DNA from 2 places in the Pseudomonas sp. S2_F03 genome. Region 1 is predicted to be linked to the other one. Evidence: predicted binding sites of a transcription regulator. Region 1 holds the regulator's gene; the other holds the start of a gene.
The links. The regulator sigma-54, encoded in region 1, starts transcription at its own class of promoters, with help from an activator protein. The targets are predictions, from matches to a motif close to ANTGGCATNNANNTTGCTNT.
Positions count from the first base shown of each region.

Region 2: AB4N76_RS23040 (circularly permuted type 2 ATP-grasp protein) is a predicted target of sigma-54. The motif match lies at 2,639-2,658, and genes of this name have one in related genera.

Region 1 is NZ_CP162759.1:4,010,408-4,014,937, reverse strand. Features, by position in the region: gene lptB (LPS export ABC transporter ATP-binding protein) at 1-717, shown strand, start outside; gene AB4N76_RS18705 (RNA polymerase factor sigma-54) at 904-2,397, shown strand; gene hpf (ribosome hibernation-promoting factor, HPF/YfiA family) at 2,472-2,780, shown strand; gene ptsN (PTS IIA-like nitrogen regulatory protein PtsN) at 2,793-3,257, shown strand; gene rapZ (RNase adapter RapZ) at 3,260-4,117, shown strand; gene AB4N76_RS18685 (HPr family phosphocarrier protein) at 4,133-4,408, shown strand; gene AB4N76_RS18680 (ZIP family metal transporter) at 4,456-4,530, opposite strand, start outside.
Region 2 is NZ_CP162759.1:4,917,706-4,922,235, reverse strand. Features, by position in the region: partial or broken gene AB4N76_RS23050 (transglutaminase family protein) at 1-236, opposite strand, end outside; partial or broken gene AB4N76_RS23045 (alpha-E domain-containing protein) at 233-1,184, opposite strand; gene AB4N76_RS23040 (circularly permuted type 2 ATP-grasp protein) at 1,197-2,606, opposite strand; gene AB4N76_RS23035 (ribonuclease E inhibitor RraB) at 3,002-3,343, opposite strand; gene AB4N76_RS23030 (hypothetical protein) at 3,559-3,792, opposite strand; gene speE (polyamine aminopropyltransferase) at 3,954-4,530, opposite strand, start outside.

The DNA.
Region 1 (4,530 bases):
CTGAAAGCTCAGCATCTGGCCAAGAGCTACAAGAGCCGCCAGGTCGTGCGCGATGTCAGCCTGTCGATCGACAGCGGTCAAATCGTCGGCCTGCTGGGCCCTAACGGCGCCGGCAAGACCACCTGCTTCTACATGATTGTCGGCCTTGTACAGGCCGATCAAGGGCGCGTACTGATCGACGACCTGGACGTCAGCCACCAGCCCATGCACGGTCGTGCGAAAGCCGGTATCGGCTATCTGCCGCAAGAAGCGTCGATCTTCCGCAAACTCTCGGTGGCCGACAACATCATGGCGATCCTCGAGACCCGCAAGGAACTCGACAAGGCCGGACGTCGCAAAGAGCTGGAAAGCCTGCTGCAGGAATTCCATATCAGCCACATCCGCGACAACCTTGGCATGAGCCTGTCGGGTGGCGAACGCCGCCGTGTGGAAATTGCCCGGGCACTGGCGACTAACCCGAAATTCATCCTGCTCGACGAACCCTTCGCCGGCGTGGACCCGATTTCGGTCGGCGACATCAAACAGATTATCTACCACCTCAAGGCCAAGGGCATTGGCGTGCTGATCACGGACCACAACGTCCGTGAAACCCTGGATATCTGCGAAACCGCGTACATCGTCAACGATGGCCAACTGATCGCCGAGGGCGACTCTGCCACTATCCTTGCAAACGACCTGGTGAAAGAAGTCTATCTGGGCCATGAGTTCCGCCTGTAAGCATCGAGGTGTCTGGCTAGTCGACTGAGCTCCTGGCGCAATTAACACAGCAGTGTGTTTTTTATTGTTACGGCGCTCTAGGCAAACACTTCAGTTTCAGGCATATAATTTGCTTATGTTTGGCGCTCCGGCGCCCTGTAGTGGATGGCGCATGTGCGCCGGCGAATAAGGTGTTAAGCCCCTGCCATGAAACCATCGCTAGTCTTGAGAATGGGCCAGCAGCTGACGATGACACCGCAGCTGCAACAGGCCATCCGCCTGCTCCAATTGTCGACCCTGGACCTGCAACAGGAAATCCAGGAGGCTTTGGAGTCCAATCCGATGCTCGAACGCCAGGAAGAAGGCGACGACTTCGACAACGCCGATCCCTTGGCCGACAAAGCCGAGCAGCCACCCAACGCCGACATTCAGGAACCCTCCTATCAGGAAACCGCCCCCACGGTGGACAACCTCGAGGAAGGTGACTGGAACGAACGCATTCCCAATGAACTGCCGGTCGATACCGCATGGGAAGACGTTTACCAGACCAGCGCCAGCAGCTTGCCGAGCAACGATGACGACGAATGGGATTTCACCACTCGCACATCGGCCGGCGAGAGCCTGCAAAGCCACCTGTTGTGGCAACTGAACCTGGCACCGATGTCCGACACCGATCGCCTGATCGCCGTGACCCTGATCGACTGCATCAACAATCAGGGCTATCTGGATGAAACCCTCGAGGAAATCCTCGAAGCCTTCGATCCGGAACTGGACATCGAACTGGACGAAATCGAAGCCGTCCTGCACCGCATCCAGCAATTCGAGCCTGCCGGCATCGGCGCTCGCAACCTGGGCGAATGCCTGCTGCTGCAACTACGCCAGCTACCAGCCAAGACGCCTTGGCTGGCCGAAGCCAAGCGTCTGGTCACTGACTACATCGATCTGCTGGGCAGCCGCGACTACAGCCAGTTGATGCGCCGCATGAAGCTCAAGGAAGACGAACTGCGCCAGATCATCGAACTGGTCCAGAGCCTCAACCCGCGTCCCGGCTCGCAGATCGAATCCAGTGAAGCCGAATACGTCGTGCCTGACGTTATCGTGCGCAAGGATAACGAGCGCTGGCTGGTAGAGCTCAACCAGGAATCGGTGCCAAGGTTGCGGGTCAACGCGCAATACGCCGGGTTTGTCCGCCGTGCCGACACCAGCGCTGACAACACCTTCATGCGCAATCAGCTGCAAGAGGCCCGCTGGTTCATCAAGAGCCTGCAAAGCCGCAATGAAACCCTGATGAAAGTTGCCACCCAGATCGTCGAGCATCAGCGCGGTTTCCTGGAATACGGCGACGAAGCCATGAAGCCTTTGGTCCTGCATGACATTGCCGAAGCGGTGGGCATGCACGAATCGACGATTTCACGGGTGACCACGCAAAAATTCATGCATACCCCTCGGGGCATTTATGAGTTGAAATACTTTTTCTCCAGCCACGTAAGTACCTCCGAAGGCGGTGAATGCTCGTCCACAGCGATCCGCGCGATCATCAAAAAACTGGTTGCCGCGGAAAATCAGAAAAAGCCGTTGAGTGACAGCAAGATCGCTGGTTTACTGGAGGCACAAGGCATTCAGGTGGCTCGCCGCACCGTCGCCAAGTATCGCGAATCCCTGGGGATCGCGCCTTCGAGCGAACGTAAGCGGTTGATGTAGGGCCACGCCACAGCGTTCCAGTGGCAGGCATTTCTGCCTGCCGCTTTATGCACTGGCAACGAAGGAGAAGCTGTATGCAAGTCAACATCAGTGGACACCAACTGGAAGTGACCGAACCCCTGCGCACCTACATCGGCGAAAAACTCGAACGATTAGAGCGGCATTTCGACAAGATCACCAACGTGCAGGTCACGATGACCGTCGAGAAGCTGAAGCAGAAAATCGAAGCCACCCTGCATATTCCCGGCAATGAAGTGGTCGCCAACGCGGAACATACCGACATGTACGCAGCGATCGATTCACTGACCGACAAGCTGGATAAACAACTCAAAAAGCATAAGGAAAAGACCCAGAGCCTCCTCCAGGGTGCAACCGGTCGTTAACACTCCCAACCCATGATCCGACTTGAAAACATCCTGACCCCCGGCCGTTCCCTCGTGAACGTGCCGGGCGGCAGTAAAAAGAAAGCCCTCGAGCAAATTGCCAACCTGATCGCCCGGGAAGTGCCGGATCTGGAGATGCAAGATGTCTTCGAAGCATTGATCGCCCGTGAAAAACTCGGCTCGACCGGTTTTGGTAACGGCATCGCCATCCCCCATTGCCGTCTGAAGGGCTGCATCTCGCCCATCAGCGCCTTGATGCACCTTGACGCGCCCATCGACTTCGATGCCATCGACGGGGCCCCGGTTGACCTGCTGTTCGTACTGCTGGTCCCGGAAGCCGCCACCGATGCGCACCTTGAATTGCTTCGTCAAATAGCCAGCATGCTTGATCGCAAGGAAGTGCGGGAAAAACTGCGTAGTGCTCCGAGTAACGAAGCCTTGTATAAGGTTGTTCTGGAAGAGCAAAACGGTCAGTAATCATGCGCTTGATCATCGTCAGCGGCCGCTCCGGCTCGGGTAAAAGCACCGTACTCGATGTTCTCGAGGATAACGGCTACTACTGCATCGACAACCTGCCCGCCGGACTGTTGCCGGAACTGGCCGAGCGTGCGTTGATTCATACCGAATTGTCGCAACCACTGGTCGCCGTATCTATCGATGCGCGCAATCTGCCGAGCCATCTTTCGCGGTTTCCCGAGTTACTCGAGGAAGTCCGTAGCCGGCACATCAAATGCGATGTGCTGTACCTGGACGCCGACGTAGAAACCTTGCTCAAGCGGTTTTCCGAGACCCGCCGTCGTCACCCGCTGAGTACCGCCAATCGCTCGTTGGCTGAGGCGATCGAGGACGAAAGCAATCTGCTTGGCCCCATTGCCGACCTCGCTGATCTCAAAATCAACACCACCAACCTGAACCTGTATCAGCTACGCGACACCATCAAGCTGCGCCTGCTGAACCAGCCGGAAGCCGGCACTGCATTCCTGGTCGAGTCCTTCGGATTCAAGCGCGGCATGCCGGTGGACGCGGACCTGGTGTTCGATGTGCGCTGCCTGCCCAACCCTTACTGGAAGCCGGAACTGCGAGCGCAGTCCGGGCTTGATCAACCGGTGGCCGAGTACCTGGCGGCTCAACCGGACGTCGAAGAGATGTTCCAGGACATTTCCACCTACTTGCTCAAGTGGTTGCCGCGCTTTGCCGCCAGTAACCGGGCTTATGTCACCATCGCCATTGGCTGCACCGGCGGGCATCATCGCTCCGTCTACCTGACCGAACGTCTGGGCCAGGTCCTGCAACAATCCCTGAAGAACGTCCAGGTCCGCCACCGCGACCTCAGCTAAAGGATCCACATCGCGATGCCTGCTCTGGAAATTGAAATCATCAACAAGCTGGGCCTGCATGCCCGCGCTTCTGCAAAATTCGTTGGAGTGGCGGGTCAGTTCAAGGACTGCACGATCAGGGTAGGACGTGCCCCAGAATCCACGGTCGACGGTAAAAGCATCATGGCGATGATGATGCTCGCCGCCGGCAAGGGCACCACAATCCACCTGAGTACCGAAGGTGAGCAAGCGCAGGAAGCACTGGATGCGCTCGTGGCATTGATCAATAACTTCTTCGACGAAGGCGAGTAACACCTCGCCCTGTAGCAGCTGGCGAAACCTGCTGCTACAGCTCAGCGTTACGCCAGCGCCGTATCCATCACCATCATCAAACAAAATCCGATCAACAAGCCAAGACTCGCGAGTTTGTCATG
Region 2 (4,530 bases), 910 kb from region 1:
TCCACCTGGCCACGGGCGCCGATGATGATCGCCTCGTGCGGCTCGTCCATGGTCAGCACGTGCAGGATGTTGCCGAACGGATCGAGTTGCGCGCGCACCGGGCGCGGCAGGTCGAGTTGCCAACTGAGCACGTGCTGGCGCTCGCTGTCGTGGGGTGTCAGTCGCAGGTACTGGATGCTCGCCCGCACCTGATCTTCATAGTGATAGGTGGTTTCGTGGCTAATGGAAAGTCTCATGCAGCCTCCAGGTAAGAACTGTGAATGGCGTTGCCCAACTGGCGCACCAGCGGGATGAATTCGGTCAGCCAGGCGTGCAGGCCTTCGTCGAGAATTTCGTTGATACCGGTGTAGCGCAGGCGCGCGTCGATTTCAGCGGCCAGACGCTGTGCGGGACGGCCATTGGCTCCCGGCGGACTGGCAAGGATCTGGTCGATTTCTTCGGTGCAGGCGCGCAGCGAACGCGGTACATCCGCCCGCAGTAACAGCAACTCAGCCACATGCCGGGCACCGGGCGCGTCGCGGTAGATCTCGGTGTACGCCTCGAACGAAGACAGCGCCCGCAGCAAGGCACTCCACTGGTAATAGGCGTGCGCCGTGCCGTCACCGACGGCTTCGGCCTGATCGCCGGCCATTTCGTAGCGAGCGTCGAGCAGGCGCAGCGTGTTGTCCGCCCTTTCGATAAACGTCCCCAGGCGAATGAAGCGGAACGCATCGTTACGCATGATGGTGCCGTAGGAAGCACTCGCGAAACAGATGGGAACGTTCCTTGATCCACTCGCAAAAGCGACTCATGCCGTAGCGACTCAAGCCCTGCTCGGCAATCCCGCGAATTTCCAGCCAGGTGGCGTTGATGTTTTCCCACATGTCGGCGGTGATTCGCCCACGCACCGCATGGGCACCGGCCCGCGCCGCGCCGAGACAGCTGTAGATGCTGGCCGGGTTGGCGGCGTCGAGGGCGAAGAAGTGCAGCAGCCGTTCGGCATGCAACTCACCATGGCGCTCCAGGTAATCGTCCAGGGTGCCGGTGATCAGCAACGGCATGGCGAGTTCGTGCAGGCCGTTGCCGCGATCATCCTGCGGCATCAACGACAGCGAATAACTGATGTCGAGCATCCGTGCGAGGTTTTCCGCCCGCTCCAGGTAACGTGACATCCAATACAGATCCGAGGCAGTTCTACTTAACATGGCAGGCTTCCTTCAATCCTCGACCACCCAGGTGTCCTTGGTTCCGCCACCCTGGGAGGAATTCACCACCAGAGAGCCTTCACGCAGGGCGACACGGGTCAAACCGCCGGGCACGACCCGGGTTTCGCGGCCAGACAAAACAAACGGACGCAGGTCGATATGGCGTGGCGCAATGCCGTTTTCGACAAAGGTCGGACAGGTCGACAGGGACAACGTCGGTTGCGCGATGTAGGCGTGCGGCTTGGCTTTGATCCGCTCTCGGAACGACTCGATTTCCGCCGTCGTCGCCGCCGGCCCCACCAGCATTCCGTAACCGCCCGAGCCCTGGGTTTCCTTGACCACCAGATCCGGAAGATTGGCCAGTACGTGGGACAGCTCAGACGGGTTGCGGCACTGGAACGTCGGTACGTTCTTCAGGATCGGTTCTTCGTCGAGGTAGAAACGGATCATGTCGGTGACAAACGGATACACCGACTTGTCGTCCGCAACGCCCGTACCGATGGCGTTCGCCAGCACGACATTGCCGGAGCGGTACGACGACAGCAGCCCCGGAACGCCCAGCATCGAGTCTGGATTGAAGGCCAACGGGTCGAGGAATGCATCGTCGAGGCGACGGTAGATCACGTCGACGGCTTTCGGGCCGTCCGTGGTACGCATGAATACTTTGTCGTCACGCACAAACAGGTCCGCGCCTTCCACCAGTTCAACCCCCATCTCCCGAGCCAGAAAGGCATGCTCGAAAAAGGCGCTGTTGAAACGACCCGGCGTCAGCACCACCACGCTCGGATTGTCGATCGGGCTGGAGCTTTTCAGCGTGTCCAGAAGCAGATTCGGATAGTGATCGATGGGCGCGATGCGTTGTGCCGCGAAGAGTTCGGGGAACAGCCGCATCATCATCTTGCGGTCTTCGAGCATGTAGCTCACGCCGCTGGGTGTGCGCAGGTTGTCTTCGAGCACGTAATACGTGCCGTCACCGTCGCGCACCAGATCGACGCCAGAGATGTGCGAATAGATATCGCGATGCAGGTCCAGCCCCTGCATTGCCAACTGGTATTGCTCGTTGGCCAGTACTTGCTCGGCCGGAATGATGCCGGCCTTGATGATGCGCTGCTCGTGATAGAGGTCGGCAAGGAACATGTTCAATGCCTTGACCCGCTGAATGCAGCCGCGTTCGACGACCCGCCATTCGCTGGCAGGGATGCTGCGGGGGATGGTGTCGAAGGGAATCAGGCGCTCTGTCCCCTGCTCGTCCCCGTAGAGCGTGAAGGTAATCCCGGCGCGATGAAATAACAGATCGGCCTCGCGTCGCCGTTGTGCCAAAAGCTCGTCAGGCGTTTCGGCCAGCCAACGGGCAAACTCCCGATAATGCGGGCGGACCTGGCCGCCGGCATCGTACATTTCATCAAAATAGGTGCGGATCATGCCGTACTCCTTGTCACCCGGACATCCAGACCTTCGCAAGGCCCGTGCCAGCGGCATAAACGCTTTGATATCAATCAGTTGGATTTTCACACCGCCAATACCGCACCAATCCTGTGCAGCAAACGCCCCAACCTGATTGCCCCCGCTTCATTGCAAGGCGACGTTGTCGCCTATCACCAGCATAGTCAGAGTTGATTTCACTGCCCGGTTTCGGCCCGGGATAATCCGCGCATTCGCTGGAAAAACAGCCCGAACTTCCCTTTAGCCGCCTGCTCAGGCGGTTTTTTTGCCTCGGATTCTTGTTTCAGGGTTTTGCCAGCAGCGGTTTACTGCGCCCATAAACCAAAACGGCCAACCCGAAGGTCAGCCGTTAGTGCGTGTCACTGTTCATAGGATTATGCGAGTAGCCCTCGTACCTCCTGCTTGACGCCCCATCCTTCAATGATGCCGCCCAGAGGCTCGACCACGGCCTCGAAACCTTGCTCGAAATCGCCGATGTCATCATAAGTGGCGTACATGACCTTGCTCAGTTCGAGTGCCCATGCGCCATCGTCGCGCACACTGATTTGCGCATTCAGCGATTCGCCACGGTAATGACCTGCTGCTCTGCGGGCCCGCTCCTCGTCGGGAAAAATGGCGTAGAACTCGATGGGGTGGAATCTTGAAAAGTCGAAACCGCCTTCTTTCATGCGGCGCAGCACCGGGCTGCTGATGTCTTCTTGATAGGCTGTGCTCATGAAACGTCCCCCTCATAGTGATGGATAGACTTTCCGTATTCCCGGCACACGCAACCGAATGGTGCGTGCGATGCGGCAACCTCGTTGCCGGTGGGAAGCTAAGCATGTAGCTGACAAGACCAGACCTTAGCGATCCATTCGCTGATCTCGATTGCAGAGTAGCCTCAAGAGAGAGCCGCTGCCAAGAGCCTGGATGAGAATGAGACAGGAGGTGTTCAGATTGGCGTGATGCCGAGGATTTGGATGCTGTTCTGGGCTTTGAGGCTTTTGACGCCGGCATCAACGGTTCGTCCTTCCAGATCATTCAGATCCAGTTCGGCGGCCACAGGAAGAAGCCTGGCCTTGATGAGTTTGGCGGCTTCCTCGTTGTCCGGGCACTCGTCGCACTCAAAGACTTCGTCGATGGTTTCGCCGTGATCATCCACGAAAGTGATTTTCCACTTTTGCATCAGTGCCTCCTCGATAAAACCCATGGATGGGCTTACAAGCATCTCGACCTTGTTAGCAGGCTAATTGTTCCACTGACGCGCTCCAGGACAGATGAAAAAAAGGGCCGGCAGCGGTGTGTTTTCCACACCACCGCAAACGGCCCTTTCTGATTGACGCGGGATCAGTCGTTGCTTGGCTTGTTCACAGCCTGCAGGACGTATTGCGGCAAGGCAAAAGCGCCGATGTGGATCTCTGGATTGTAGTAACGGGTGATGATGCCGCTACCGGCAAAGCGCTGCTGCAGGGTTTCGCGGGACAGTTTGCGATAAGCGGTATTGGTCGCGCCCCAGGCAAACGTCATCGAGCCGCCGATGTAGGTCGGCACGGCCGCCTGGTAGAAGTGCCAATCCGGGAACAGGCTGCGCAGGCGCCCGGCGGTGGTTTTGACTTCTTCTATCTGCATGAACGGCGTGCCGTTCTGGGTGACCAGAATGCCGCCTTCGTTCAGGCAGCGGCGGCAGGCCTGGTAGAAGTTTTCCGAGAACAGCACTTCGCCCGGACCGATCGGGTCGGTGGAGTCGGAAATGATCACGTCGAACTTTTCAGTGGTGGTGGCGACGAAACGCATGCCGTCGTCGATCACCAGGTTCAGGCGAGGATCTTCGTACGCACCTTTGGAGTGGTTTGGCAGGAATTCCTTGCACATGTCGACCACGGTACCGTCGATTTCGACCATGGTGATGTGTTCGACGCTGCGG